Regions from separate parts of the Allobosea massiliensis genome, predicted to be linked through region 1. Evidence: predicted binding sites of a transcription regulator. Region 1 holds the regulator's gene; each other region holds the start of a gene.
The links. The regulator LexA, encoded in region 1, represses DNA repair genes until DNA is damaged. The targets are predictions, from matches to a motif close to TGTTCNNNNTGTGTTCNG.
Positions count from the first base shown of each region.

Region 2: ACFPN9_RS21160 (ImuA family protein) is a predicted target of LexA. The motif match lies at 2,261-2,278, and genes of this name have one in related genera.
Region 3: ACFPN9_RS13375 (DNA recombination protein RmuC) is a predicted target of LexA. The motif match lies at 5,720-5,737, and genes of this name have one in related genera.

Region 1 covers NZ_JBHSLU010000008.1:131,422-141,649, forward strand. Annotated here, with positions in the region: gene ACFPN9_RS05870 (ComEC/Rec2 family competence protein) at 1-1,022, shown strand, start outside; gene lexA (transcriptional repressor LexA) at 1,033-1,773, opposite strand; gene ACFPN9_RS05880 (molybdopterin molybdotransferase MoeA) at 1,883-3,094, opposite strand; gene moaC (cyclic pyranopterin monophosphate synthase MoaC) at 3,094-3,591, opposite strand; gene trpC (indole-3-glycerol phosphate synthase TrpC) at 3,588-4,415, opposite strand; gene trpD (anthranilate phosphoribosyltransferase) at 4,423-5,436, opposite strand; gene ACFPN9_RS05900 (anthranilate synthase component II) at 5,491-6,141, opposite strand; gene ACFPN9_RS05905 (helicase HerA domain-containing protein) at 6,178-7,689, opposite strand; gene ACFPN9_RS05910 (YARHG domain-containing protein) at 7,825-8,109, opposite strand; gene ACFPN9_RS05915 (aspartate/glutamate racemase family protein) at 8,296-8,955, shown strand; gene ACFPN9_RS05920 (ABC transporter ATP-binding protein) at 9,037-10,228, shown strand, end outside.
Region 2 covers NZ_JBHSLU010000069.1:12,261-22,488, forward strand. Annotated here, with positions in the region: gene ACFPN9_RS21145 (hypothetical protein) at 1-484, shown strand, start outside; gene ACFPN9_RS21150 (hypothetical protein) at 766-1,275, shown strand; gene ACFPN9_RS21155 (segregation and condensation protein A) at 1,361-2,170, shown strand; gene ACFPN9_RS21160 (ImuA family protein) at 2,296-3,048, shown strand; gene ACFPN9_RS21165 (DUF6504 family protein) at 2,963-4,486, shown strand; gene ACFPN9_RS21170 (error-prone DNA polymerase) at 4,483-7,662, shown strand; gene ACFPN9_RS21175 (replication initiation protein) at 7,669-8,739, opposite strand.
Region 3 covers NZ_JBHSLU010000038.1:17,255-27,482, forward strand. Annotated here, with positions in the region: gene lptC (LPS export ABC transporter periplasmic protein LptC) at 1-11, opposite strand, end outside; gene ACFPN9_RS13340 (ribonuclease D) at 126-740, opposite strand; gene ACFPN9_RS13345 (DUF805 domain-containing protein) at 949-1,428, shown strand; gene dapE (succinyl-diaminopimelate desuccinylase) at 1,371-2,573, shown strand; gene ACFPN9_RS13355 (hypothetical protein) at 2,629-3,219, shown strand; gene truA (tRNA pseudouridine(38-40) synthase TruA) at 3,240-3,977, opposite strand; gene fmt (methionyl-tRNA formyltransferase) at 3,977-4,906, opposite strand; gene def (peptide deformylase) at 5,062-5,649, opposite strand; gene ACFPN9_RS13375 (DNA recombination protein RmuC) at 5,770-6,954, shown strand; gene ACFPN9_RS13380 (OsmC family protein) at 6,967-7,476, opposite strand; gene ACFPN9_RS13385 (ABC transporter ATP-binding protein) at 7,572-8,354, opposite strand; gene ACFPN9_RS13390 (ABC transporter permease) at 8,366-9,199, opposite strand; gene ACFPN9_RS13395 (aliphatic sulfonate ABC transporter substrate-binding protein) at 9,216-10,181, opposite strand.

The DNA.
Region 1 (10,228 bases):
GTGCCGTGGCGGCGCTGATCGCCTTTGCCGAGCGCTGGGAGGAGCGCGGCCGGTTGCAGCCGCCGCCCGCACTGCCCTGGCCGCTGCGCCCGCTCTGGGTCGCCGCATCCGGCATCGTCGTCACGACCCTGCTGGCGACGGCGGCGACGGCGCCCTTCGGCGCCTATCATTTCCAGACCTTCAACCCTTTCGGCCTGCTCGGCAACGCGCTGGCTCTGCCCTTCGTCTCCCTCTTCGTCATGCCGGCCGCCGTCTTCGGGGTGCTCGCCTATCCCTTCGGGCTGGACGCGCCGGCCTGGTGGCTCATGGGCCTGGCCTCGGAGGTGGTGCTCAAACTGGCGCATTGGGTCGCGACCATCGATCACTCGACCCTGGTGCTCGCCGCCTTCGGCCCGGCCGCGCTCGGCTGCTTTTCGGCCGCGCTGCTCTGGGCGACGCTGTGGACGACGAAGCTGCGTCTGCTGGCGATCCTGCCGCTGGTCGGCGGCGTGGCCGTCGCGGCCAAACCGGAGAAGCCGGCGATCCTGATCGAGCGCGACGGCTCGGGCCTCGCGGTGCGCGGCAAGGACGGCCTGCTCGTGATCGCCGGCAAGCCGAGCCGCTTCGTCCTGCAGCAATGGCTGACGGCGGATGGCGACGGCCGCCAGCCCGACGACCCGTCGCTGCGCAAGGGCGCGGCCTGCGATCCGCGCGGCTGCGTGCTGATGACGAGAGAGGGCCACAGCATCGCCTATGCGCAGGACCGGCTCGCCATCATCGAGGATTGCCGCCGCGCCGATGTGGTGGTGACGCCGATTCCCTGGACGGCGGCCTGCCGCGCGCGGCTGATCGACCGGATGACGTTGCAGCGCGATGGCGCGACAGCCCTGGTTCGGACTCGCTCCGGCTGGCAAAACCACGCGGCGCAGGATGCGGGCGACCGGCCCTGGAGCCGCCGGCGTCCCCAGCCCGCGCCGACAACTGCGGGCCCGGCTGGGCCGCCACCGGCCGAGGAGGCGCCCGATACCGAGCGCCTGCCCTAGCGCCGGCCCGTCAGTAGCGCCGCATCAGATTGACAAGCCGACCCTGGATCTTGACCCGGTCCGGTCCCAGCACCCGCGTCTCGTAAGCCGGATTGGCTGCCTCCAGCGCGATCGAGGAGCCCCGCTTGCGCAGCCGCTTCAGCGTCGCCTCCTCGTCGTCGATCAGGGCGACGATGATGTCGCCGGTATTGGCGGTGTCCTGGCGCCGGATCACCACCGTGTCGCCGTCGAGAATGCCGGCCTCGACCATCGAGTCGCCGCGGACCTCCAGCGCGAAATGCTCACCGGAGCCGAGCATGTCGGCGGGGAGGGCGACGCTGTGGCTGCGGCTCTGGATCGCCGAGATCGGCGTGCCCGCCGCGATGCGGCCCATGACAGGGATCGCGATCGTGTTGCGGGCGTCTTCCGGCATCGCCTCCACCGGGCGCGCCCGGCCGGGCAGCCCGTCCTTGGCCGGCGGCGTCTCCTTGCCGAGCCCGCCCTGGACGATGGAGGGATTGAAGCGGCGCGCGCCGCCCTGGAGGCCACCACCCGCGCCATCCGGCAGCTTGATCACTTCGAGCGCCCGTGCCCGGTTCGGCAGGCGGCGGATGAAGCCGCGTTCCTCGAGGGCCATGATCAGGCGGTGGATGCCGGATTTCGACTTGAGGTCGAGCGCGTCCTTCATTTCGTCGAAGGAGGGAGGGACGCCGCTCTCGCGCAGGCGCTCATGGATGAAGCGAAGCAGTTCGAACTGTTTGCGTGTCAGCATGATCCCCGCCGGCGCTCTGAAATCTGCCGATCATCGCAGATTCGAAACAAATCACGAACACCATACCCGTTCGCGTTGTGTTCCGCAAGCCGATGCGCCAGCCCGCGACCTATCGCAGACGAATGAAGCGGCAGGGATCGCCCTTGCGGGCCGCCGGCGCGAAAACCGGGCGGATCGCCAGCGCCTGCGCCCTCGCGAGCAGGCCGAGCATCGAGGAATCCTGCCTCTCGAACGGCGTCGCCTCCCAGCCGGCCTCGGTCAGGACGAGGCTGGAGCGCAAATAATCCTCGCGCTCGTCATTGGCCGGCATGTCGCGCCCGAGCAAGCCGGGCTCGCTGCGGTCGCGCTCGGGCGAGGGCATGCCGAGCAGGGCCTCGATCACCGGCACCACGAAGAGATGCCCGCAGACGATCGAGGAGACGGGGTTGCCCGGCAGGCCGATCGCGACCATCGGGCCGAGCCGGCCGGTCATCATCGGCTTGCCCGGCCGCATCGCGATCTTCCAGAAGCCGAGATCCATGCCGGCGCGCTTCAGCGCCTCCTGGACGAGATCATGGGCACCGACGGAGGCGCCGCCCAGCGTCACCAGCACATCCGCGCCGGCGTCCCGCGCCTGCCCGATCCTGGCGGCGAGATCGGCATGGTCGTCGCGGGCGATGCCGAGATCGAGCACGCTCCCGCCCGCCTGCTCGACCAGCGCGGCCAGCGCAAACGAGTTGGAGGCGACGATCTGGTCGGGCCCGACCGGCTCGCCCGGCAGCACGAGCTCGTCGCCGGTGGCGAGGATCGCCACCAGCGGCTTGCGGCGCACCGCAAGCGCGGGGTGGCCAGCGGCGGCGGCGAGCCCGAGCGCGGCGCTGTCGAGCCGGGTGCCGGCCGCGAGCAGCTGGTCGCCCTCGCTGAAGTCGAGCCCGGCCTTGCGAATGAATTTGCCCTTGGGCGCGCCCTCGCGAACGGTGATCGCGGCCGAGCCGACACCGTCGGCGTTCTCCTGGATCAGGATGGTGTCGGCGCCCTCGGGGATCGGCGCACCCGTGAAGATCCGGACCGCCTCGCCGGCGGCCACGCTGCCGTCGAAGGAGCGCCCGGCCGCGGATTCGCCGAGAACGCGCAGTTCGGCGCCCGGCACGAGGTCGTCGCCCCGCACCGCATAGCCGTCCATGGCCGAATTGGCGAAGGGCGGCTGTGTCCTGAGCGCCGCGAGATCGGCCCCGAGCACGCGCCAGGCGCACTGCGCCAGCGGCAGGGTCTCGATGGGCGTGCGGCCGGGCACGCTGTCGAGCAGCGCGCGCAGCGCGACCGGGACCGGCGTCAGCGCCATCAGACCGGTCCCCCTGGGGAGGCGTCGGCCTGGAACACACCTGACTTGCCGCCGGATTTGTGGGTCAGCCGGATGCCCTCGATCCGCATGCCGCGGTCGGCCGCCTTGACCATGTCGTAGACGGTCAGGCAGGCGATGCTGACGGCGGTGAGTGCCTCCATCTCGACGCCGGTCTGGCCCTTCACCTTGACCTCGGCCCGCACGCGGATGCCGGGCAGGGCCTCGTCGATCTCGAGATCGACCGCGATCTTGGTGATCAGCAGCGGGTGGCAGAGCGGGATCAGCTCATGGCTGCGCTTGGCGGCCATGATGCCGGCGAGCCTCGCCGTGCCGAGCACATCGCCCTTCTTGGCGTCGCCCGCGCGCACGATCGCCAGCGTCTGCGGCTGCATCACCACGCAGCCCTCGGCGATGGCCGTGCGCGAGGTCTCGGCCTTGTCGCCGACATCGACCATATGCGCCTGGCCCTGCGCGTCGAGATGGCTGAGTGCGCTCACGCGGCGCTCTCCTGCGTCTTGGCTTGTGATGTCTGGCCCGTGAGCAGTTCGCGCGTCGCGGCCGTCACATCGGCCTGTCGCATCAGGCTTTCGCCGACGAGGAAGGTCCTGACCCCGGCCCCGTTCAGCCGGCCGACATCGCCATGGCTGAAGATGCCGCTCTCGCTGATGACGATCCGGTCGGCCGGCACGCGCGGCGCCAGCCGCTCGGTCACCGCGAGATCGACGGTGAAATCGCGCAGATCGCGGTTGTTGATGCCGAGCAGGCGGCTCTTCAGCGCCAGCGCGCGGTCGAGTTCGGCGTCGTCATGGACTTCGACCAGCACATCCATGCCGAGATCGAAGGCGGTGGTCTCCAGCGCGCGCGCCGTGGCGTCGTCGACGCCCGCCATGATGATCAGGATGCAGTCCGCCCCCCAGGCCCGCGCCTCGTAGACCTGATAGGGATCGTAGAGGAAATCCTTGCGCAGCACCGGCAGCACGGAGGCCGCGCGCGCCTGCAGCAGGAATTCCGGCCGGCCCTGGAAGGAGGGGCCATCGGTCAGGACGGAGAGGCAGGCGGCCCCGCCGGCGGCGTAGGCGCGCGCCAGCACGGGCGGGTCGAAATCGGCGCGGATCAGCCCCTTGGAGGGCGAGGCCTTCTTGATCTCGGCGATCAGCGCCGGCTGGCCGGCGGTGTGCTTTGCGGCCAGCGCATCGGCGAAGCCGCGCGTCGGCCCGGCGTCACGCGCCAGCACCTCGATCCGGTCCTGCGGGATCGCCAGTTTGGCGGCCGCGATCTCCTGGCGCTTATAGGCCTCGATCTTCGCGAGAATGTCGCTCATCAGGGCCTCACGCGTTCGAGCTGGCGACGAGGGCGGCCAAGGTCGCCTTGGCCTTGCCGCTGTCGAGCGCCGCATTCGCCTGCGCGAAGCCGTCGCGCAGATCGCCCGCCCGGCCGGCGACCAGCAGTGCCGCGGCGGCGTTGAAGGCGGCGATGTCGCGGAAGGCGGTCTTCTGCCCGTCGAGCACCGCACGCAGCGCCTCGGCATTCTGCGCCGGCTCGCCACCGCGCAGATCCTCCGGCCTGGCGCGGGCCAGCCCGACATCCTCGGGCGAGATCTGGAAGCTTTCGATCCGGCCATTGTCCAGCGAGACCACGCGGGTCGGACCCGTCGTGGTGATCTCGTCGAGCCCGTCGGACCCATGAACGGCCCAGACCCGCGTCGAGCCGAGGCTCGCCAACACCTTCACCATCGGCTCCAGCCAGGTTTCCGAGAAGGCGCCGATCAACTGCTTCTTGACGCCGGCCGGGTTCGAGAGCGGGCCGAGCAGGTTGAAGATCGTGCGCGTGCCGAGTTCGACCCGCACCGGCGCGACATGGCGCATCGAGGCGTGATGCGTCGGCGCGAACATGAAGCCGACACCGGCCTGGGCGATGCAGCGCGCCGTCGCCGCCGGATCGAGCCCGACCTTGACGCCGAGCGCCATCAGCACGTCGGCGGTGCCGGTCTTCGAGGAGGCGGCGCGATTGCCATGCTTGGCGACCGGCACGCCGCAGGCGGCGGTGATGATCGAGGCCAGCGTCGAGACGTTGTAGGAGCCCGAGGAATCCCCGCCCGTGCCGACGATGTCGATGGCGTCGGCGGGCGCCTCGACCGTCAGCATCTTGCCGCGCATCGCGCCGACCGCGCCGGTGATCTCCTCGGTGGTTTCGCCGCGCACCCGCAGCGCCATCAGGAAGGCGGCCGCCTGCGCATTGGTGACGCCGCCGGAGAGGATGGTGTCGAAGGCGTCGCGCGCCTCGTCCCGCGACAGCGAGGCGCCGGTCGCGACCTTGGCGATGAAGGGCTTGAAATCGTCCATGATGACTCTGCGGAAAACGGGCGATCGGGAAAGGCGGCTTGTGCGGGCCGGCGTTCAGTCGGCTTCGACGAGCGCGGCGGGGGCATGGTCGCGCTGCCATCGCTCCGCGAGGTCGAGGAAATTGCGCAGTATCGTGGCGCCGTGCTCGGAGGCGATGCTCTCGGGGTGGAACTGCACGCCATGGACCGGCAGGCTGCGATGCGACAGCGCCATGATCAGCCCGTCCTCCGTCTCCGCCTCGATCGTCAGATCGGCCGGGCAGGTCTCGCGGGCGACGACCAGCGAATGGTAGCGCGTCGCCTGCAGCGGGCCGTTGATGCCGCGGAACAGACCCCGCGCCCTATGTTGGACGGCCGAGACCTTGCCGTGCATCGGCAATGGTGCGCGCACCACGTCGCCGCCGAAGACCTGGCCGATCGTCTGCAGCCCGAGGCAGACGCCGAAGATCGGCTTGCGTTGCGCCCCCTCGCGGACGAGATCGAGGCAGATGCCGGCCTCGTTGGGCGTACAGGGGCCGGGCGACAGCACGATCGCGTCATGGTCGCCCGCGAGCGCCGCATCGACGGTGAGCGCATCGTTGCGACGCACCTCGACCTCGGCCCCGAGCCCGCCGATCAGGTGGACCAGATTCCAGGTGAAGCTGTCGTAATTGTCGATCAGCAGGATGCGCATCGGCTCGAGCCACGGATTTCGGGCTCCGGTCATGCACGGTCGGGGGCGGGCTGGTCAAGGTTGCGCGCCTCAGACGCGCGCGCCCCGCGGCATCCCGGCGGTGCGGACCGAGCCCTGGCCCGGCGCCGTCTCGATGCCGATCGTCGGCAGAGCGAGCGTCCGCTGCCCGCGGAAATCGACATGGCAGACGATCAGCCCGCGCTCCTCGATATAGGCGATCAGCCGGCGCGCGCGGCTCGGCGAATGGCTGCCGTAGACCTGCGCCAGCTCGGCGTCGCTGGGGCAGGGCGCTCCCTCCATCGCGGCCCGTGCGATGAACAGGAAGAGCCCGTGCAGATCGTCGGGCAGGGAGAGCGAGGCCTCGACCGCCGCCTGCCAGGTCTCCGAGCCGGTGATCTCGTCGCTCGCGCCGGCCTTGGCGACGGCGAGCCGGCGGCGAAACTCGTCGAGGCTGAGCTGTGTCCGGCCGAGCCGGCGCATCCGGCAGCGCACGGTGAAATCCTGGTAGAGCACCGCGACCTGGCGCGAGCGGGCCTCTGGATCGGCCATCAGCTCGCGCAGGATCTCGGCCATGATCGCCTCGCGCTCGGCCGGTTCGATCTCGATCTCCGGCTCGGGCTCGGGGGAAGGCGCCGGGCGGTAGCTCTCGATCTGGCGCAGCGTGTCGTGGACCGCCGGGCGCGGACGGGGAGCCGGGCGCGGCAGGCGGCTCACCGGCGCGGGCTCGTCGGCCCCGGCAGTAAAGATCAGCTTGCCGGCCTCCTCGGGCGCCTGCTCGGGCAGCGGCATCAGCCCCGGCGCGCCGCCGCGGTCGACCGAGGTGACGGAGCCGATCCGCAGCGGCAGCGGCCGCTTCGAAAGGGCGGGACCGAGCGCGACGAACTGCCCGCGCTCGAGGTCGCGGAACATCTCGGCCTGGCGCCGGTCCATGCCGAGCAGATCGGCGGCTCGCGCCATGTCGATGTCGAGGAAGGTGCGGCCCATCAGGAAGTTCGACGCTTCCGCCGCGACGTTCTTGGCGAGTTTGGCGAGGCGCTGCGTCGCGATGACGCCGGCGAGCCCGCGCTTGCGACCGCGGCACATCAGATTGGTCATGGCACCGAGCGAGAGCCGTCGCGCCTCGTCGGAGGCCTCGCCCGCCATCACCGGCGCGAAGAGCTGCGCCTCGTCGACGACGATCAGCATCGGGAACCAGAGCGAGCGGTCGACGTCGAAGAGCCCGCCGAGGAAGGCGGCCGTGGCGCGCAGCTGCTCGTCGGCCTCGAGGTTCTCCAGATTGAGCACGACCGAGACGCGGTGCTGGCGCACCCGCAGCGCCACGCGCTGAAGCTCGGCCTCGCCGCACTCGGCATCGACGACGACATGGCCGAACTGCTCCGCCAGTGAGACGAAGTCGCCCTCCGGGTCGATCACCGCCTGCTGCACCAGCGGCGCGCTCTGTTCGAGCAGGCGCCGCAGCAGATGCGATTTGCCCGAGCCGGAATTGCCCTGGACGAGAAGCCGCGTCGCCAGCAGCTCGGCGAGGTCCAGCAGGGCGGGTTGGCCGCCCTGGGTCAGCCCCATGTCGATCGCCGTGGTCACGCCGTCAAACCGCTCCTCTTGGCGCAGGCCGCCCGCCCGGTCGGATCGGGAGGCTCGCGACCGGCGCTTCTAGCATGGGGAATCGCCGCCGCGCCCCGCCCGGGCCCGGCGTCCACAGCAAAGCGGGGCGGCGTTTCAGCGCGGGCAGCGTCGCGCGCGTTCCTCGCGCTGGATGTCGGCGATGGTGCGGCGCTGCGCGGCCGAGAGCGGCACCTCGTCGGCGTTGTCGTACTGGCAGCCGGCATTGCCGAAGGCCTCGATGCCGCGGCGCGTGCGGAAGCAGTAGCCCTGCGCCTTGTAGATCTCGTTGCGCGCGTACCAGAGATCGTCGCAGCTCTCGGCCCGCACCGGCGCGGGCAACGCTACGATCGCAAGCAGGAGGCCTGATCCGGCGAGGAGGGTGGCAAGGGGGCGCCGCATCGCGAGTCTCCTGGGTCGGCGGGGGGCTGCAATCTGCGCGAGGCCACGGCCCGCGGCAAGCGCCGGCCTGCGGCCAGCCTCGCGTCGGCGGCACGGGACCCATCTCCCGTGATGGCTGGACGCCGCCGCAAGAGCGGCCGATCATCGCGGCCGGCTCCGCTCACCCCCGCTCATGGATTCTCACGCATGACCCGCCGCGCCCGCATCCTCGTGATCAACCCCAACTCCAACGAGGCCGTGACGGAGGGGCTGCGCCAGGCCGTGCTGCCGCTGAGCTATGCCGAGGGTCCCGAGATCATCTGCGAGACGTTGGCCGAAGGTCCCTTCGGTATCGAGACGCAGGAGCATGTCGACGGGGTCGCGATCCCGCTGCGCCGCAAGGTCGAGGCCGCCAATGGCGTCGATGCCTTCGTGATCGCCTGTTATTCCGATCCGGGCCTGCATGTCGCCCGCGAGGGCACGGCGAGCCCGGTCTTCGGCATCGCGGAGAGCGGCGTGCTCACCGCGCTCGCCCGGGCCGACCGGTTCGGTGTGATCGCGATCAAGTCGCGCTCGATCCCGCGCCACATCCGCTATCTTCGCCAGATGGGGCTGATGGACCGCCTCGCGGGCGAGCGCCCGTTGGAGATGTCGGTCGCCGACACCGCCTCGGGCGACCGCACGCTGGAGCGCATGATCGCGATCGGCCGCGAGCTGAAGGAGATCGACGGCGCCGGCGCCATCGTCATGGGCTGCGCCGGCATGGCGCGTCACCGCCGCCCGCTCGAAGAGGAACTCGGCATCCCCGTGATCGACCCGACCCAGGCGGCGGTGACGATGGCGCTCGGGACGCTGGCCGTGCGGTAATCGCCGGGCGATAGCCCGCGACATGGCGGCGTCGCGCTGGAGGGGTGACGCATCGGCCCGCCCAGCTGCTATGAGCGCGTCATGCTGAGAGAATTCTTCGCCTATTACCGGCCTCACCGGGCGCTGTTCCTGGTCGATTTCGGCTGCGCCGTGCTGTCGGGCCTGCTCGAACTCGGCTTCCCGATGGCGGTGAAGGCCTTCGTCGATCTGCTGCTGCCGCGCGGCGACTGGCCGCTGATCCTGCTCGCCGGGCTCGCCTTGCTGGTCGTCTATGCGATCAATTCCGGACTGATGGCGATCGTCACCTATTGGGGCCACAGGCTTGGCATCAATATCGAGACCGAGATGCGTCGGCGCGCCTTCGACCATCTCCAGAAGCTCTCCTTCCGCTTCTATGACGAGCAGAAGACCGGCCACCTCGTCGCCCGCGTCACCAAGGACCTGGAAGAGATCGGCGAGGTCGCCCATCACGGGCCCGAAGACCTCTTCATCGCGATCATGACCTTCATCGGCGCCTTCCTGCTGATGCTCTATGTGCATCCGCAACTCGCCTTGATCACGGCGCTGATCGTCCCGCTCGCCGGCTTCGTCGTGGCGCGCTACGGCGCGCTGATGGCGCAGAACTGGCGCCGACAGTTCGGCCGCGTCGGCGCCTTCAATGCACGGCTGGAAGAGAACATCGGCGGCATGCGCGTCGTCCAGGCCTTCGCCAACGAGGCCCATGAGCGCGCGCTCTTCGCCGGCGACAACCAGCGCTATCGCACCACCAAACTCGAAGCCTACCGCATCATGGCCGCCAGCCAGGCCATCAACTATCTCGGCATGCGCATGGTCCAGCTCGCGGTGATGCTGGCCGGCACCTATTACGTCGTGCAGGGCAGCCTCAGCGTCGGCGGCTTCGTCGGCTTCCTGCTGCTGGTCGGCGTGTTCTATCGCCCGCTCGACAAGATCGCCAACGTCATCGAGACCTATCCGAAGGGGATCGCCGGCTTCCAGCGCTACCAGGAGCTGCTCGCGACCGAGCCCGACATCGCCGATGTGCCCGACGCGATCGAGGCCCCGCCGCTGAAGGGCGACATCCGCTTCGAGGGCGTCGGCTTCGGCTATGCGAAGGAGCGGCCGGTTCTCTCGGGAATCGACCTCTCGGTCGCGGCCGGCGAGACGGTCGCCTTCGTCGGCCCCTCCGGCGCCGGCAAGACCACGCTGCTCTCCCTGCTGCCGCGCTTCTACGAGGTCGATGCCGGTCGCATCACCGTCGACGGACACGACATCC
Region 2 (10,228 bases), on a different contig from region 1:
AATCGAGGAGGCTAAGGGCTTCCCAGCCAACCTCGACGAGGCCAGCTACAGCGGCAACAAGCTGGCCAACTGGAATGGCAACATAAAGAACCAGGTCAATCTCATCGTTAGCCGCGATGGACAGTCGCGTGCATATCGGCGCTGGGGCGAAGCGCGCCCATCGCCGGCGATCAAGCTGGAAATGCAGCGGTACTCCGCGCCTTCGAAAAAGCATTTTGTCCACGTCGAGAACGTCCAGCCACGCCTGAAACCGAAGACGACTTTCGCCTGGATTGCGCCAACGCCGGGCTTTTCGCCAAAACAAGAGGATCGCTTAGCGCTCGCCTACATCGCGGCGAGCATGCAGGCCGGTCGCTGGCTCGTGCCAGCTTACCACTTCAATATCGATCAGGGCCTCCCTGATGGACACGATGACCCTCAGAGCACCGATCTTCCCAGCTGGGTGAAGCGCATAGCGGCTATCGAAGCTGCGATCAAAGAGTGAGGTGCGCCATGTCCAAGACCGCTCGCGGAGTACGATTCAGTCTGGCCCTTCTCGTCATCGGCTCTGCCGCCGGATGTGGTTCCCAGGACACCGCCCAGGGTCCACTGGCTGGGACATCGCCCTCAGGCGGCCCACCAGCCCTTGCAGCGGCATTGCCCGTGTCCGGTGGCGCCGGCGCACGTCAGCCCGCCTGTACGCTCGCCTGGAGGGCTCATGGTCACACGACGCAAGCAGAGGCCAAGGCTTTCGCCGCCCGATGCTTGACGCCAGCCGACGGCGCAGTGGACGAGCGTCTGTCACCAGCGCTGGTTTCCGCAAAACTGAGCAACCTGCTCCCCTCGAACCACGAACTGACGAGCGTGGTGCCCCGGGACATCGCCAGCTTTTGCCCGGCATATGCGAGCCAGGGTCCAGCCGACCGAGCGATCTTCTGGCGGGCTCTCCTGACCGCTATCGTGAAGCCAGAGTCGAACTACCAGACGGCCACTGCCTACTGGGAAGACGGACGGCAGCAACAGTACAGCCTCGGGCTCCTGCAGCTCTCGTACAACGACAACGCCGGCTACAGCTGCGGCTTCACCACAGAAGCTCAGGTGACGAACCCTGATCGCAACCTTGCCTGCGGGATCCGCATTGTGTCGAAGCTCGTCCGACGTGATGGTCGCATCGGCGGCGACGGTGACAACACCAGCGGTGCAGCGGCCTATTGGTCGACACTGCGCTCATCATCCCGGGCGCGCGCCGAGATCATAGGCGTGACAGCCGAACTTCCGGTTTGCCAAGCATCCTGAGCCAGTCGGATCGGTCCGCAATAACGGAGCCCCAATGGTATACGGTGAGGTGATTCCACCGTAGCGCATCCGCGCGGACTGATCCTTGAGCACGACGAGCACCTTCTTTTCCGAGGACGACCCGACCAGCCTCGAAGGTGAAGGCGAGGCATTTATCCTCGATGTCGACGGCTATGAAGGGCCGCTTGACCTGCTGCTCGACCTCGCAAGGCGCCAGAAGGTCGACCTCACCAAAATCTCGATCCTCGCCCTCGTCGACCAGTATCTCGCCTTCATCGATCGCGTCCGCGAGTTGCGGATCGAAATCGCGGCCGACTACCTCGTCATGGCCTCGTGGCTCGCGTTCCTCAAGTCGAAGCTCATCCTTCCGCGAGACGCACCGGAGGATATCGCTGAGGCCGACGATCTCGCGATCAAGCTCGCATTACGACTTCAGCGTCTCGCCCAGATCAGGCAAGCGGCGCAAAAGCTCGTCGAGCGCCAACGCCTGGGCATCGACGTCTTCGCATGCGGACAGCCCGTCGCCATCAAAGGCAGGAAGACCAGGGTGTGGGATGCCGACCTTGTCGACGTCCTTCAAGCCTACGTCGAACACCGGCAGAGAGCCGTTGTGACCCGCATGCGCGTCGGGCACCGAGCGGTCTGGTCGCTGGTTGACGCCAAGGAGGCTATTCAAGGCATTCTGGGCGAGATCATCGACTGGACACCGATCGAACCCTACCTCGAAAAATTCATGACCCGGATCGACGCGCCGCCACAAAAGGCGCGGGTTACGGTCAAAGCCTCAACTCTATCGGCCATGCTCGAGATGGTCCGCGAAGGCATCCTGGACCTCAAGCAAGACGGCCAATACGGGCCCATCACGGTCAAACGTCGCAGTGCCGCAGCGCGCTAAAACGAGCGCGCCGACGCCGCAAATAGCCAGACACGGGGCCAATGAGCCGGGGAGCGACGGACTGCGCCCTTGACTCCTCCGCGCGATCTGGAGAACAAAATAAGAACACTAGCGAAGGAGACGATGTGGGACATGGAGGAGCGATTGCGACGCTGAGAACCGCGATCGAAAGGATCGAGGGCAGATGCGCGCGCGCCAAATCCATCCTCCCTTTCGGTATCCCGGATATCGATGACCGTCTACCGGGCGGGGGACTTGCCATGGGTGCGCTTCACGAGGTCGCAGGCGGCGGTGATGGCGCGATCGATGGAGCGGCCGCCGCGCTGTTCAGTGCCGGCATCGCTGGGCGCACAAAGGGAAAAGTCCTCTGGTGCGTGACGAAGGCGGATCTCTTCGCCCCGTCTTTCGCACAGGGCGGCCTTGGGCCTGATCGAGTGATCTATGTCGAGGCCAACGACGACAAGACGGTGCTCGCCTGCATGGAGGAGGGGCTTCGGCACGGCGGCCTCGGCGCCGTTGTCGGAGAGGTCGCTCGGCTGGGAATGACCGCCTCTCGAAGGCTGCAGCTTGCCGCCGAAGGAACAGGCGCGATCGGCATCGCTCTCAGGCGATGGCGACGACAAGCTGATGCTGCCGATTTCGGGCAACCGACGGCAGCGATGACGAGGTGGAGGGTGTCCGTCATGCCATCGACGGCGCTCCCGGTACCAGGGGTCGGCCGACATCGATGGCTAGTTGAGTTGATCAGAGCCCGCGCGGGCGAGAGTGCAGATTTTGAGTTGGAATCCTGCGATGCGGCGGGTCGTCTCCATATTCCTCCCTCACTGGGAGGTCGAGCGAACCAGGCGGGTGGCTGGAGACGCAGCGCCTCCGCCTGAGGTCCCGTTCGTTCTCATTCGCCGCGAAGGCAGCCGGCGCTTCGTGCAGGCAGCCAATCCAGCAGCACAAGCCGCAGGGCTTCACGTGGGAATGCCCGCAGCCAAGGCACTGGCGCTCATTCCCGGTCTGCTGACAGACGACGCGAACGCCGTCGCAGATGCTAAGGAGCTTGAGCGGCTCGCGCTATGGCTCTTGCAGCGGACGTCCCCGATCGTGGCGACCGACGCCCCGGACGGCATCGTCATCGACTCCACAGGCGCCGATCACTTGCATGGTGGAGAGCAGGCGATGCTCGAGGGCATCGTCGGGCGCCTCGCCATGTCAGGCGTGACAGCGCGGGCCGTGGTGGCGGACACCTGGGGTGCAGCCCATGCCCTCGCCAGATGCAGCAACGCTTCGACCTTCATCGCACCGGCAGGGGAGGGGCCGCGGCTGTTGCGGCGACTTCCCCTCGAAGCTCTCCGCATCGCTCCGGCGCTCGCTGCGAAACTGCGGCCGATGGGCTTCGAGAGCATTGGTGATCTTCTGGACCAACCTCGCGCTCCACTCACGCTGCGCTTTGGACCCGAGATCGCTTTGCGTATCGACCAGGCGCTGGGAAACGTCCCCGAGCCCGTGGCGCCAATCCGCTCCCCCGATGTCGTCGAGACGAGGCGGTCGTTTGCGGAGCCCATCGCCGCTCCCGAGACGATCGCGAAATACGTCAGCAAGCTCGTGGTCGAACTCTGCGACCGCCTCGAGGCGCGAGGGCTTGGTGCCAGACGGTTGGATCTCCTGTGCCAGCGCGTCGACTCCCACACGCAAGCCGTTCGTGTCGGGATGGCAACGCCGGTTCGCGATCCAAAACGGCTGACGCGCCTGCTCTGCGACAAGATCGAAACGATCGAGCCCGGCTTTGGCATTGAGGTGATGACGCTCGCTGCGACGATTGCTGAACCAACCGACCGGAAGCAGATCGCCAATTCCCTTATCGAGGAAACGGCAGCCGATGTGTCCGATCTGATCGACGTGCTCACCAACCGGGTCGGCAACAAGGCAGTCTATCGGCTGGCTCCCGTCGCGAGCGATTTGCCCGAGCGTTCGGTATGCCGTGTGCCCGCGATGTCCCCTGAGACCGGAGGCAGTTGGCCCGCTCACTGGCCACGGCCAGCAAGGCTCCTGCAGTTTCCCGAGCCCGTCGAGACAATGGCGCTTCTGCCAGACCAGCCACCGGTGACCTTCACCTGGAGAGGTGTGCGCCGGAGGGTGCGATGCGCAGACGGACCCGAACGTGTTTTCGGCGAGTGGTGGAAGCGAGACGCGGAGGCGATATCGGTTCGAGACTATTTCCGCGTCGAGGATGAAGCCGGTGAGAGGTTCTGGCTCTATCGCGCCGGCGACGGCGAAAATGTCGCGACAGGCTCGCATCGGTGGTTCCTGCACGGGATCTTCGGATGACCAGCTATGTCGAGCTTCAGACGTCCTCTCATTTCAGCTTCTTGCGGGGAGCGTCGTCATGCGACGACCTCTTCGCTCAAGCCGCGGCGTGCGGGCTAACCGCCCTCGGCATAGCCGACCGAAACACCCTGGCGGGGATCGTTCGCGCTCATGAGGCCGCCAAAGCGACTGGCGTGCGGCTGATAATCGGTTGCAGGCTCGACCTGGCCGACGGGCCCTCCATTCTCGTCTACCCCACCGATCGCGCCGCCTACTCACGGCTATGTCGCCTTCTGTCGCTCGGCAAAAAGCGCGCCGGCAAGGCCAAATGCCACCTCGAATGGCCCGACGTCGTCGCTCACTCGGAAGGCCAGGTAGCCGTCCTCATTCCCGACCTCGCAGACGACGAATGCGCTTTCCGACTTCGCCGCATGCGAGATTGCTTCGGTGATCGCGCCTATATGGCGCTCACACTCCGCCGGCGCCCCAACGAGCAGTTGCGCCTGCATGAGCTCTCGAACCTCGCGACGCAGATGCGTGTTGCGACGGTGGTGACGAACGACGTGCTGTTCGACATACCCGATCGCCGGATGCTGCAGGATGTCGTGACCTGCATCCGCCACAACGTGACGATCGACGAGCTGGGAGAGCGCCGCGAGCGGCACGCCGATCGCTACATCAAGCGGCCAGAAGAAATGCATCGCCTCTTTGGTCGATATCCGGAAGCGCTGGCCCGAACCACGCAAATTGCCGACCGCTGCCGCTTCTCGCTCGATGAGCTGGCCTACCAGTATCCCGAAGAGCGCGACGATCCGCGCCTTACACCGCAGCAAACCCTCGAGCAGCTCACCTGGGAAGGGGCAGCCTCCCGCTATCCCGAAGGCGTGCCCGAAAGTGTCGTCGCCACGATCAAGCATGAGCTCGCCCTGATCGAGACGATGCAATACGCGCGATACTTCCTGACCGTGAACTCAATCGTTCGGTTCGCCCGGTCCCGCGAAATCCTGTGCCAGGGGCGTGGGTCCGCCGCCAACTCGGCCGTCTGCTACGTCCTGGGCATCACCTCAATCGACCCGAGCCGAAACGACCTTCTCTTCGAGCGCTTCGTGAGCCAGGAGCGCGCCGAGCCGCCTGATATCGACGTCGACTTCGAACACGAGCGGCGCGAGATCGTCATGCAGTGGATCTTCGAGACCTACGGCCGCGACCACGCCGCGTTGTGCTCAACGGTCATTCGCTACCGCGCCAAGGGCGCGCTGCGCGATGTCGGAAAAGCCCTCGGCCTCCCCGAGGATCTTCTGAGCACCCTGAACGCGCAAATCTCGTCATGGTCAGAGAACGGCGTCGAGCAGCGTCACCTCGACGAGCTCCGGCTCAACCTCGAAGACCGGCGCCTGCGGCTGACGCTCGACCTTGCGCGCCAGTTGATGGGCGCGCCACGCCATCTTAGCCAGCACCCGGGAGGCTTCGTGCTGACCCACGACCGGCTCGACGACCTGGTTCCGATCGAGCCGGCCGCGATGATCGATCGACAGGTCATCGAGTGGGACAAGGACGACATCGAGGCGCTGAAATTCATGAAGGTCGACGTGCTCGCACTTGGCATGCTCACCTGCATGAAGCGCGGTCTCGACCTGCTCGCCGAGCACAAGGACATCGCCCTCGAGCTCGCCACGATCCCCTCCGAAGACCCGCGTACATACGCCATGATCCGAAAGGCGGACACGCTCGGCACGTTCCAGATCGAGAGCCGCGCGCAGATGTCCATGCTGCCCCGGCTGAAGCCGCGGACCTTCTATGACCTCGTGGTCCAGGTCGCCATCGTTCGCCCGGGTCCGATCCAAGGGAACATGGTCCACCCGTATCTGCGCCGTCGCGAAGGCTCCGAACCGGTCGAATATCCGACGCCGGCGCTCGAACGCGTTCTCGGAAAGACACTCGGCGTCCCGCTCTTTCAGGAGCAGGCGATGCGGGTTGCCATCGAATGCGCGGGCTTCACACCAGGCGAAGCCGACATGCTTCGAAAATCCATGGCGACGTTCAAGCACACCGGTGGCGTCAGCCGCTTCAAGGGCAAGCTAATCAACGGCATGGTCGCCAATGGCTATGCCGCCGAATTCGCAGAGCAGACCTTCAACCAGCTCGAGGGCTTCGGCAGCTATGGCTTCCCCGAGAGCCACGCCGCGTCCTTTGCCCTCATCGCCTATGCGAGCGCCTGGCTCAAATGCTGGCACCCGGATGTCTTCTGCGCCGCACTGCTCAACAGCCAGCCCATGGGCTTCTACGCGCCGGCGCAGATCATCCGCGACGCCCAGCAGCACGGTGTCGAGATCCGGCCCGTCTGCGCCAACGCTTCCCACTGGGACAGCACGCTTGAGCCGACAGGGCGCGATGGACAGCTCGCCGTCCGCCTGGGCCTTCGCCTCATCAAAGGGCTGTCGAACGCCCACGCCGCCAAGCTCGTGATGGCCCGGGCCCGCCATCCGTTCGAAACCGTCGACGACCTATGGCAGCGCGCCAACGTGCCGATCGCGGCGCTCACACAGATCGCCGAGGCAGACGCTTTCCGCCCGTGCTTTGGCCTGGCCCGCAGAGAGGCTCTGTGGGCCCTGCGCGGCCTTCGGGACGAACCCCTACCGCTGTTTGTCGCAGCGTCGGCGGATAGGACGTCTCTGATCCCCGAGCTTGACGAGCCCACCGTTCAGCTGCGGCCGATGCCGGAAGGAGGGGAGGTGGTTCAGGACTATCGCCACCTCAGCCTCACGCTGCGCGCGCACCCTGTTTCATTCCTGCGGCATGACCTCCGCCGGGCGGGAATGGTCACGTGCCTCGACGCTATGGAATCGCGAAACAGACGCTGGGTCGAGATCGCCGGCGTTGTGCTAGTCCGACAGCGGCCCGGCAGCGCAAAGGGCGTGATGTTCATCACCATCGAAGACGAGAGCGGGATCGCCAATCTCGTCGTGTGGCCCAAGGTGTTCGAGCAGAACCGGCGCACCATCCTCGCCTCAGGCCTGCTCGCCGTGCGCGGACGCGTCCAGAGGGAAGGGGAGGTGGTCCACCTGGTCGTTCAGCGAGTGGAGGACATATCAAGCCAGCTCGCCACCATAGGCCGGCGAGAACAAGGGCTCTCCTTCGTTCCGACGCGAGCTGTCGAACACACTGGCATCCGGTTCGCCGCGCGAGACTTTCGCTAAGCGGCGCTATTTCTCTCGCAGCTTAAGCAGCCTTTTGCGGACCTCAGTGCTCATCTGGACGAACCCTTCCGGCTCCTTCTCCGTAACGATCCGGAACTGCTCTCTCATTCGGATCGCCGCCTCGTCCGCATTGTGCAGCGATCTCACGAACGACGGCGAAAGGGTGATATGGTACTCGACGTCAACGGTCTGCCGACCGTCCTTGATCGGCTCCGACACCAGACTGGTGATGACGCCGCGCTCCTTCAGAGCAACGAGCGCTCTCAAAATCCGCCGAAACAGATCCCGGGTCCGCGACCGCTTCACGACACCGCAACTCTCGGCAATCTCCGAGGCCTTCACGGATCTCTGGTCAGACCGCTTCCCGAGATAGAGCATCTCATGCGCAAAAAACCGATACAGCCAACGCTCAATCGGACCTGGAAGGCTCATGAGAACCTCGTAGTCCATTTGCCGAAAATTGAGCGTCATCATGGCCTTGGTGATCAGCCAATTGAACGTCACCGAGACCTCGCCGTCGCCGCCCTCGCCGGCAAGCGCGAGCATCGGGTAGGTGGTGCCGGAAACGAAAACCTCTTTCGTCTTGGCAGCCCCCTTCCAAATCTCGATTTTCGCCGAGTTCAGGATCTGGAGCGCTTCGCGAATTTCCGTGTAATTGAGCTGGTGCTTAGTCCGGATGAGCTCCTTGTAGACCTCATACATCGGAAAGCTCACGCCGACGTCGCCGTTGTTGTCACGCTGCAGCCGGCCACGTTGCACGGCGATTTGCCGAACGACCTCCTCGACCAGATGCTCCCGATCGCCGGGATATTTCATGACCGACACGCCATCCTTGTCCAGGATAGCAGGCGTAACAGCCACGTGGTAGGTCGCGCCGCCATAGTTGAAGCTGCGCTTGATCACCTTCGTGCTGTCATCGTCCTCGGAATTCTCGGTAACCCGAAAGACGCCCCTTGGCGCAACGTCCCAGAGCGCGACGGTGTTCGTGACACCCCTGGCATCGGTCTCGAAGAAATCGAACTGGACCGGCGACCCGAAAGCCTCCGTATTAGATCCAGGTTTCGCTATCTTGCCCATCTGCCAGCTCCTTTGTTTCAGAAACGAGCAGGGCGCCGATTCTGTCAAAGAAAAACAGCCGAACGAGCTGAAATGAGCCATTCGGATATAGGGGAATAAGGCGCACTACGCCCAGACAGCCCATTCCAGGTTGGAACGCGTCAGCGCGCGCCCACCGAATCACATGCTTCAAGCCTCTCCGGCTAAAACTATAGGGGAACTCGGCGCGGTTCACGGATCCCAGAGCCGCGGGGAATTCGGCGCGCTTCAGCGTCGCGGACTAGGGGAATATGGCGCACTTCATTGGCGGCGAGACAGAAAGGCCCCAATTTCAATGCGATAGCTGCACACCCCCAGCCCTATCCTCGGGGGGAAACCGAATGGCATACGCGGCTCCATAGGCCGGCAACCGCATGCAAGGGCATCGGCGCGGATGGAGCAGCCTGACCCGATGCACACAGTTAGTGCTTCGATATCAATGGTTTGGACGAACCGCGTCAAGTTCCCCGCCCGAACCGCGCCGAGTTCCCCGGATGCTGATGCAGACAGCCCAACAGCTGCATCAGCGCTGAAGCGCGCCGAGTTCCCCGACCTCATCCCCGCCACCAGCAAGCACTGAGAGTGCCGATGATCCCCAGTAGGGGAACTCGGCGCGCTTCAATGACGCAGGACCTGTTTATCGTTTAATCTCAGTATCTTGCTCGCCACTCGCACGACCGAGCGAATGATCTCGCCGGCTGTTCCCATCAAAAGGGGAGGAGAGCGGGCGCGAAACGCCCCGCTCCCTCGCGTCGACCTGCAAGCTCGCCAAAGTGGTTTCGGATCAATCACTTACACAAAGCGCGCCGAGTTCCCCGGTATGCGCCATCCGCCAAGCGCGCCAAATTCCCCGAGAGCGACGGCATGCGCGCCAAGTTCCCCGGCTGGCGGTGAACCGCGTCGACTTCCCCGGTAAAGGCGCCATTCCTGGCCCGTGCCAGCACGAACCGCGCCGAGTTCCCCGACCACGCGCGCTATCCGCGCTGAGTTCCCCGGCGCTCAATGCATCTAGGAAATTGGCCCAATCCAGCATTCGGACGGCCGTTTTCGCCACCAAACCCATGGAAAAACGGCCGAACCGGACACTCCTCGTTTCTATCCGCGCCAAGTTCCCCGGGTCTCGAGATACGCAAACCGCGCCGACTTCCCCGGCAGAGCGTCCAACCGCGCCGAGTTCCCCGTCATCAGGTCGGGGGGCACTGTATCGATCGCAGTGTGCCAAAACGCGCGGAATTCCCCGCACCAAACGCGGAAGCGCGCCGAGTTCCCCTATTGCTCTATCACGAAACGCGCCGAGTTCCCCCGACACGATCGCTGGTGGCCACATCCGCATAAAGCTCTGAGACTGCTGCGGTTTCGCTCAGCTATCTACAACCGCGCCGAGTTCCCCGATCTGGGCTGATCGAAGGGGAGCAGTCCGGGCTAAACGTCGACCGGCGCTGAAAACGCGCCGAGTTCCCCGGTGACCCTC
Region 3 (10,228 bases), on a different contig from region 1:
TTGGTTGTCATCGCCACAGTCATGCCCCGCGGAATGGCAGTCGCAAACGGCTTTTTCGTGTCGTGCGGCGAACGCGCCCCCGTCGGACACCGCGGTCAAACTGACGCAAGAAGGCTTAGAATTTGTCAAGCATGAGCAAAGATGTCGTTTTCGGACCAACCGGCGAGATCCAGCTCCGCCCGGAAGGGCAGGAAGTCGAAGCAGGCCCTGGCGAGATGGGTGCGCCCCTCGCGCGCCAGCATCGCCTCGAGACGCCCATGCAGGGCATGCAGATGCAGCACGTCGGAGGCGGCGTAAGCCAGTTGCGCCTCGCTCAGAGTCTCGGCGCCCCAATCGGAGGATTGCTGCTGCTTGGAGAGTTCGATCCCGAGCAACTCGCGAACCAGATCCTTCAGGCCGTGTCGGTCGGTATAGGTGCGCGTGAGCTTCGAGGCGATCTTGGTGCAGTAGACCGGGCCGGTGACGACGCCGAAGGCATGGCGCAGCACCGCGACGTCGAACCGGGCGAAGTGGAACAACTTGAGCACGGCGGGATCCTGCAGCAGGCGGATCAGGTTCGCGGGCCTTGGACCGTCCTTCAGGACCTGCACCACATCCGCCGTGCCGTCGCCGCGGGAGAGCTGCACCACGCAGAGGCGGTCGCGATGCGGGTTGAGGCCGAGCGTCTCGGTGTCGATGGCGATGCTGGCCCCGGCGTCGAAGCCGTCCGGCAGATCGCCACGGTGGAATCGGATCGTCATCTCGCAACCTCGCTCGGCACCGTCGCGCCGTTGGCATCCGGGTTCGCGCCCGGCGGTGCCGGCACCCTGCGCCGCAGCTAACGGGGCAGCCGGCCCCGTTCAAGCTCTTTCACGAACCGGCGCTGCACGACGGCGTTAACCTTTTATTCACCATATCCTTCCGGGGCGGCCGCAAGCGTGCCACAACGGCATCATCGGAGCCTGATCGATGACCCTTGTCCGCCTGCTCACCGACTTCGACGGCCGTATCGGCCTCGGCCGCTTCTGGCTCGGCAGCGCCGTCGTCGCGGTCGCCCTGTTCGGCCTTCAGCAGGCTGCACCAGGCCTGTTCGGCCATGGATCCGAGCGCGCCGTGGCCTTCGCGCATGCCTTTGCCCTCTTCCCCTGGGCCGCGCTGGCCGCGAAACGCGCGACCGACCGCGGCAGCAGCGGCCTCTACGGCATCATCCTGGTCTGCGCGATCGTGCTGCCGGGTCAGCTCCGACCCCTCCTGCCGATCGCCTGGGCGCCCTCGCTCGATACGATTTCGCTGATCGCCTGGCTCTTCGCGCTGGTCGATCTCGGCCTGATGCCGTCGGCTCGTGACGAGGAGCCGCTTGCGGCCGGCGGGACCGATGCTAAAGCGGGCGCATGGACACACAGCCCCGCGACCTCCTCGCCTTCGATCCCCTCGACCCCGTCGCGCTGACCCAGGCGCTGGTCCGCTGCCCGTCGGTCACTCCGGCGGAGGGCGGGGCGCTCGGCCTCATCGCCGAGCTGCTGGCGGCCGAGGGCTTCACGGTCGAGCGGCCGGTCTTTTCGGCGGCCGGCACGCCCGATGTCGAGAATCTCTATGCCCGGATCGGGCGCGAGGGCCCCGTCTTCGTCATTGCCGGCCATACCGATGTCGTGCCGGTGGGAGACGCCGGCGCCTGGACGCGCGCCCCCTTCGGCGGGACGATCAGCGACGGCATGCTGCATGGCCGCGGAGCTTGCGACATGAAGGGCGGCCTCGCCGCGATGATCGCGGCGGCGCTCCGTTTCCGCCGCGAGAACCCCGACGCTCCAGGCTCGATCGCGTTTCTCATTACGGGCGACGAGGAGGGACCGGCTGTGAACGGCACCGTCAAGCTGCTCGAATGGGCGCATGCGCGGGGCGAGCGCTTCGACCATTGCCTGCTCGGCGAGCCGACCAATCCGGCGACCATGAGCGACATGATCAAGATCGGCCGACGCGGCTCGCTGACCGGGCGCCTGACCGTCCATGGCAAGCAGGGCCATGTCGGCTATCCGCATCTCGCGGAGAACCCGATCCGCGGGATGGTGCGGCTGCTCGCGGCGCTGGAAGCCACCGCACTCGATAAGGGCACCGCACATTTCGATCCGAGCAATCTGGAAGTCACGACGCTCGACGTCGGCAATCCGGCGACGAATGTCGTGCCCGCGCAGGCCAGGGCCGTCTTCAACATCCGCTTCAACGATGTCTGGACGCCGGAGACTCTCGCGGCCGAGATCGAGCGGCGCCTGCGCGAGGCCGCCGGCAACAGCGTTCGCTACGAAATCGTCTTCGAGCCGACCAATGCGGTCGCGTTCCTGACCGAACCCGGCCCCTTCGTGGCGATGGTCGCCGATGCCGTCGAGGCCGAGACCGGGCGGCGGCCGGCCCTGTCGACAACCGGCGGCACGTCGGATGCGCGCTTCATCAAGAGTTACTGCCCTGTGGTCGAGTACGGCGTGGTCGGCCAGACCATGCATCAGGTCGACGAGCGCGTCGCCGTGGCGGATCTTCTGACCCTCGAGGCGATCACGCATCGCCTGCTGACGAGCTATTTCGCCGCTGCCGGAGCCGATTGACGAGCTTCAGGCGCTGACCCATAGTCATCTTAGACGAAAGTCTAAGGATGGTGGGATGAAGCTCGCGGCCGATGACGTGACGCGCTCGCTGCGCGCCTCCTGGCAGCTGATGGGGCGCGGCGCCGAGGCGCTGGAGGATCTGGAACTGACACGCGGCGGATTCTGGCGCTCTTTCGTCGCCCTGCTGCCGCTGACGCTGCCCGCCGCGATCGCCCTGCTCGCGGCGCTGAGAATTCATGCCGGCCTGCCCAATTCGGCGGGGCTGTTCACCGCTCCGGGCCTGGCGCTGGCGGTTTTCGGGGCGACGCTCGCGAGCATTCTGGCCGTGCCGGCGCTGCTGTTCGCGCTCGCTCCGCATCTCGCGCAAACACCGCGTTTCACCGCCTTCGTCATCGCCTGGAACTGGGCGGGAATCCTGGCGGCCGGTTTGGTCGCCGTTCCGGCTACGGTGTTCGCGATCGGATGGTCCACACCGGGCCTCGCGCTGCTCCAGACGCTCGCCTTCGCCGCCATCGTGCTGCGGCTGCGCTATTGTGTGGCGCGTGCAGCCTTCGGGGCCGGGAGCGGGGTCGCCACGCCCGTGCTGCTGGCCAGCATCGTGGCGGATTACGCGATCCTCCGCTCCTTCGGCTTCATCATCTTCTGAGGCGGCGAGCCCCGACGGGCTTAGTAGTCTACCCCCGCCAGATAGAGCCCGCAGGGCGGCGCCAGCGCCGCGCACTGCGAACGATCCCGCGCCGCCAGCACTTGGCCCAGCTTTTTCTCGGGCCAGCGTCCGGCGCCGACCATCTTCAGGCAGCCGACGATCGAGCGGACCTGATGGTGCAGGAAGGAGCGGGCATGGGCATAGACGACGATCTCCTCGCCCTCGCGGCGGACGTCGAGCCGGTCCAGGGTGCGCATCGGGCTGTTGGCCTGGCACTCGGCGGCGCGGAAGGTGGTGAAGTCGTGATGACCGAGCAGGGCCTTGGCCGAGCGGTCCATCGCTTCGTGATCGAGCTTTACCGGGACATGCCAGAGCCGGTCGCGGTCGAGCGCCGGCTGGGCGCGCCGGTCGAGGATGCGGTAGATGTAGTAGCGGCGCTTGGCCGAGATCCGGGCGTCGAAATCGTCAGGCACGGCCTCGGCGCAGCAGACCGCGACCGGCAGGCGCTTGAGGCGGGCGTTGCTGGCATCGCGCACGACATCGGTGCGCCATTCCTTCTCCAGATCGACATGGGCGACCTGATGAGTGGCGTGGACGCCGGCATCGGTGCGGCCTGCGCAGTGCAGCCTGACCGGATGGTTGCAGAACGCTTGAATCGCTTCCTCGACGCTCTGCTGTACGGACGGGCCATTGAGCTGCCGCTGCCAGCCCGAGAAGGGCGTGCCGTCATATTCGATGACGAGCTTGTAGCGCGGCATCAGAGCTTCTGGCCGGCGGAGAGCCGCGCCCCGCGCAGGAACTCGGCGCCGCTGACCGGCCGCCCGCCGGCCCGCTGGACCTGAAGCAGCTTCACCGCCCCTTCCGCGCAGGCGACGGTGCCTTCGTCGTCGAGCAACATGCCGGGCTCGGCCGCGCCGCCGGCGAGTGCCGTGCGCAAGACCTTGAGCCGCTCGGGGCCCTTGCCGAGATCGATCTCGGCAAAGGCGCCCGGAAAGGGCGCGAGCCCTCGGACGAGATCGTGGACCTGCCGGGCCGGGCGGGCCCAGTTCAGCTTCGCCTCGGCATTGGCGATCTTGGCGGCGTAGGTCACGCCCTCTTCCGGTTGCGGCGTGAACTGCAGGCCGCCGCGCCCGAGCGCGGCGAGCGCACGGACCATCAGATCGGCGCCCAGCGGCGCCAGCCGGTCGTGGAGTTCGCCGGAGGTCATGTCGGGGCCGATCTCCAGCCGCTCGACCATGCCGACGGGGCCGGTGTCGAGGCCCGCCTCCATCTTCATCACACAGACGCCGCTCTCGGCATCGCCGGCCATAACCGCACGCTGGATCGGCGCGGCGCCACGCCAGCGCGGCAGCAGCGAGGCATGCAGGTTGAGGCAGCCGAGCTCCGGAATGTCGAGGATCGCCTGTGGCAGGATCATGCCATAGGCGACGACGACCGCGACATCGGCCTGATGGGAGGCGATCTGCTCGGCCACCTCGGGCGTCTTCAGGGTCGAGGGCGTGAAGACGGGGATGCCGAAGCGCTCGGCCGCCCTGTGCACCGGCGAGGGTTTCAGTTCGAGGCCCCGTCCCGCCTGCGCCGGGGCGCGGGTGTAGCAGCTGACGACCTCGTGCCCCTGGCCGATGATTTCGGTCAGCGTCGGCACCGCGAAATCGGGCGTGCCCATGAAGATGACGCGCAAACTCATACGCTGGATGTTACCTCAATCGCGCCCGCCATTCCGGGCGTAGCAAAGCGAGGACCCGGAATCCATCATAGGATGCCTGAGCCCTCCGATGGATTCCGGATCGGCGCCGCTGGCGCGGCTCGTCCGGATGACGGCGGCTTGCTCTCGCTGTCCCGTCACCCCTCGCGTCGCGCCTGCTTGGCGAAGCGCTTGGTGACGCGCTCGCGCTTGAGGCGCGAGAGATGGTCGATGAACAGCACGCCGTTCAGATGGTCGATCTCATGCTGGATGCAGGTGGCGAGCAGGCCGTCGGCCTCGATCTCCTGCCGCTGTCCGTCGAGATCGGTGTAGGCGACCCTGACCGAAGCCGGCCTCTCGACCTCCTCATAATATTCCGGGATCGAGAGGCAGCCTTCCTCGTAGACGCTGCGCTCCTCCGAGGACCAGGTGATCTCCGGGTTGATGAAGGCCATCGGATTGCGCGGCTGCCGGTCGCGCTTCTCCTGGCTGTCGGCTGCGTCGGAAGTTTCGTCCTCGCCAGCAGCGGCGTCCTCCGGCTCAGGCGCGCGCTTGGCCACGTCGAGCGTCACCACGCGCTTGGGTACGCCGATCTGGATGGCGGCCAGCCCAATCCCGGGCGCGTCGTACATCGTCTCGAACATGTCGGCGACGAGGGTGCGGATCTCGGGCGTGATCTCGGCCACGGGGGCGGACACCAACCGAAGCTGGGAGTCTGGCAGGATGACGAGCGGGCGGATGGCCATGGGGCTGTGTCTGCGCGGTTTCTCGGGTGGTGGACGGGCCACATAAGCGCTCGCGCATCGCGGGTCAAACCGTTCCGCTTTCGTTCGAATTGATTCACCCGAATCGGCTATCCTGCCGCGATGACAGAGATCGCTTTCACCCTCCTCGACCGGCCCGTGACCTGGGCGCAGGCCGCGCTCGGCTTCGGCGTCTCGACGCTCGGGCTGCTCCTGCTGCTAGCGCTGTCGGCCTGGCGCGGCAGCCGCAGACGGGCGCTGGAGGCGCTGATCGCCGCCGAGCGCGCCCGCGAGACCGACGACAAGGTCGCCGAGATGAACCGGCTCCAGGCGGAGTTGACCGGCCGGATGCAGACCATGGCCGAGATCCTCTCGACGCGGCAGGGCGATCTCGCACGCCTCGTCGCCGATCGCATGGAGGGGCTGCGCCATCAGGTCGGCCAGGGTCTGGAGCAGAATGTCCGCCAGACCACCGAAAGCCTGGGCAAGCTGCAGGAGCGGCTCGCGGTAATCGACAGCGCTCAGAAGAACCTGACCAGCCTCACCTCCGAAGTGGTGACGCTGCGCGACGTGCTCTCCAACAAGCAGGCGCGCGGCGCCTACGGCCAGGGTCGCATGGAGGCGATCATCCGGGACGGGCTGCCCGGCGCCTTCTTCGCCTTCCAGCCGCAGCTCTCCAACGGCAACCGGCCGGACTGCCTGGTGACGCTGCCCGGCGACGGGCGCGGGCTCGTCATCGACGCCAAGTTCCCGCTGGAGAGCTTCACGCAATTGCGGGAGGCCCGTGGCGAGGAGGCGCGAAAGGCCGCCTCCGCACGCGTCCGCAACGATGTCGGCGTGCACGTGAAGGACATCGCCGAGCGCTATTTCCTGCCCGGCGAGACCCAGGACCTCGCCCTGCTCTTCGTGCCGTCAGAATCGATCTATGCCGATTTGCACGAGCATTTCGACGATGTGATCCAGAAGGCGCATCGCGCGCGGATCATGATCGTCTCGCCCTCGCTGCTGGCGCTCGCGATCCAGCTCATGCAGTCGCTGGTGCGCGATGCGCGGATGCGGGAAGAGGCGCAGGTGATCCAGAGCGAGGTCGGCAAGCTGCTGGCCGATGTCCGGCGGCTGGCCGAGCGGGCGGAGAAGCTCGATCAGCATTTCCGCCAGGCGCAGGACGATGTGGCCGGGCTGCGCACCTCGGCCGGCAAGATCGCCAGCCGCGGCGAGCGCATCGTGGCGCTCGATTTCGACGAGGCGAAGGGCGAGCCGACGCTGCCCTTCGCCGAGGGTTTGACCCTGAAGAAGGCCGCGGAGTGAGCGGCCGGGCGATCAGGCGACCGAAAGGGTCGCGCTGATCTCGGGCTTCACATTGAGCGTCTGGAAGACGACGCAGTAGCGCTCGGTCAGCTTCAGCAGCGTGTCGAGCTTCTCCTGCGGCGCGTCGGTCTCGACCTCGAAGGACAGCCGGATCGCCTTGAAGCCGACCGCGGCGTCCTTGGCGACGCCGAGCGTGCCGCGGAAGTCGAGATCGCCCTCGGCATGGACGACGCCCTTCTTCAGCTCGATCTCGAGCGCGGTCGCCACCGCCTTCAGGGTGACGCCGGCGCAGGCGACGAGGGCCTCCAGCAGCATGTCGCCCGAGCAGAGTTCGGCGCCTGAGCCGCCAGTGGCCGGGTGCAGCCCCGCCAGCGCGATCGCACGGCCGGTCTCGACCTTACAGGCGATATGCTGGTCGTCGAGTTCGCCCTTGGCCTTCAGGGTGACGACGGCCGCATTGGGGTCCGAACGGTAGGCGTCCTTGAGCGGGGCCTGCAGGGCGCGAAGAGCGGTGACGTCCATGGTGTCAGAACCTCAAGTCGAATGAACCTGTGGGATGCGCTGATAGAGGCTCGAGCGGTCACAGGCCACCGGAAAGCGATGCCCCGTGACGCGACTCACCACCACATCCCGGCCGTCTCCGCGGCCTTCTGCTGGTGCGGGGCCTCGTCACGCAGCGAACGATCCAGGCTGCGCAGCACCTCGCGCTTGGCGGCCTCGAACGCCGGCGAGAGCCGGTCGCGCGGGCGGGCGAGCGGGTTGTCGAATTCGTCGAAGATGCGGCCGGGCTTGGGCTGCATCACCACGATCCGGTCCGCCAGCGTCACCGCCTCCTCGACGTCATGGGTGACCATGACCACCGTCGGCCGGCTTTCGACCCACAGGGCGAGCAGGTGGCCATGGAGGCTGGCGCGGGTGGTGGCGTCGAGCGCGGAGAAGGGCTCGTCCATCAAGAGCAGCTTGGGGCGCGTGACGAGGGCGCGCGCGATGGCGACGCGCTGCTGCTGACCGCCCGAAAGCTCGCGCGGCCAGCGCCGGTCATAACCGCCAAGGCCCACCCGCACGAGCGCGTTGGTGACCAGTCCCTCCCGCTCGAAGGCCGAGAGATGCGAGAGACCGAAGCCGACATTCTCCGCAACCGAGAGCCAGGGAAAGAGTCGCGGCTCCTGGAAGATCACGCCGACATCGGCGCGCGGCTCGGCGATCGTGTCGCCGTCGAGCAGGATGCGCCCGGCGCTCGGCCGGTCGAGGCCGGCGATCAGCCGCAGCAAGGTGGTCTTGCCGCAGCCCGAGCCGCCGACGAGCGCGAGAATCTCCCCCTGCGCGACGTCGAGCGTGATGGCCGACAGCGCCTGCGTGCCGTCGGCATAGGTTTTCGACAGGGTCTCGAAGCTCAGCATCGAGGGCTCACTCAGAGTTTGTCGCGGGCCGTGTCCTGCCAGGCGAGAACCGGCCGCGTGAGGGCGACGAGCAGGCCATCGGCCAGCTTTCCGAGGACGGCGAAGCTGATGATGGCCGCAATGATGGTGTCGGGCCGGCCGAGCTGCTGGCCATCGACGAGGAGGTAGCCGAGCCCTTCGCTGGCGCCCATGATCTCGGCCGCGACCACGAACATGAAGCCCAGCCCCAGCCCCGAGCGCAGCGCGGTGATCCAGGCCGGCAGGATTGCCGGCAGCAGAACCCGTCGCGCCATCGCCAGCCGGCCGAGCCGGAAGACACGGCCGACCTCGACGATCTTGCGGTCGATGCCCTGGATCGCCGCAGCGACCCCGAGATAGACCGGGAAGAACACGCCGACCGCGATCAGCGCGACCTTCGACGCCTCGAAGATGCCGAGCCAGAGGATGAAGAGCGGCACCCAGGCGATCGAGGGGATGGCGCGCAGGGCCTGAAGCGTCGGGTCGATCAGGCCGCGCGCCACCGGAAGCGCACCGGTGATGGCGCCGAGCAGGGTGCCCGCCGCCGCACCGAGAGCAAACCCGGCCGCAACCCGCCAGAGCGTCGCCGCGGCATGGGTGAAGAGTTCGCCCGAAGCCGCGAGAGACCACAGGGTGGCCCCGACCACGCTCGGCGGCGGCATCAGCCGGCCATTGGCGAAGCCGGATCTGACGGCGACCTCCCACAGCACGGCCAGAACGACCGGCAGCGCAAACCCCGCCAGCGCCAGGCCGGGACGACGGGGCCGAGGCCGGGCTGGATCGCCCTGCTCGCCCAGCCCTGCCGTCTCGATCCCGAGCGCGCTCATCCGATCCCAGCGTGGGTCAGTTGGTGACGGCGAAGCTGCGGTCGAGCAGATCGTCGACCACGGCCTTCACATCGGTCTTGGCGGGCACGACGCCCGCCTCCTGCAGCGCGAGGCCGGCCGCGATGATGGTCTCGGCCTGCGCTGACCCGATGCTGGAATGCGTGAGTTCGGTCCGGGTGAGCTGTCGCTCGATCACGGCGTCCGACAGCTTGGTATAGGCGACCAGGGTCTTCTTCAGCTCGGCCGGATTGGCGAGGGCATAGGTCCGCGCCTGCTCATAGGCGGCCAGCACCTTGCGGACGAGGGCCGGATTGTCCTTGGCGAAGGCCTCCCGGACATTGAGAATACCCCAGGTGTTGTCGGCGGCCTTGCGATGGAAGAGCTTCGCGCCGCTCTCGACCTCGGCCGCGGCCATCAGCGGGTCGAGACCGGCCCAGGCGTCGACGTCGCCGCGCTCGAGCGCAAGGCGCCCGTCGGCATGCTGCAGCAGGACGAGCCTGACATCCTTCTCGGTCAGCTTGGCCTCGGCCAGCGCCCGGACCAGGAAGATGTGCGGATCGGTGCCGCGCGTGACCGCGACGCGCTTGCCCTTGAGGTCGGCGACTTTGGTGATCTCGCTCTTGGCCCCGGTGACGAGTGCCGTCCATTCAGGCCGCGAGTAGACGTAGATCGACTTGATCGGGTTGCCGTTGATCTTGCCGATCAGCGCGGCGGCGCCGGCGGTCGAGCCGAAATCGAGCGAGCCCGCGTTCAGGAACTCCAGCGCCTTGTTCGATCCGGCGGACTGGACCCAGCGCACGGTGATGCCGTCGGCGGCCAGCGCCTTTTCGAGGATGCCGCTGTCCTTCAGCACGAGGCTGACGGGATTGTAGGTCGCGAAGTCGATGCGGATTTCCTTCGGCGCCTGGGCAAAAGCCTGTCCGGCAGACAGAACGAGCGAGGCGGCGAGTCCGGCGATAGCGAGACGGCGGGAAATGGTCATTCGTGGTCCCTTTCGATGCGCGAAGGGACCGAGCGACAGGTTGGCGC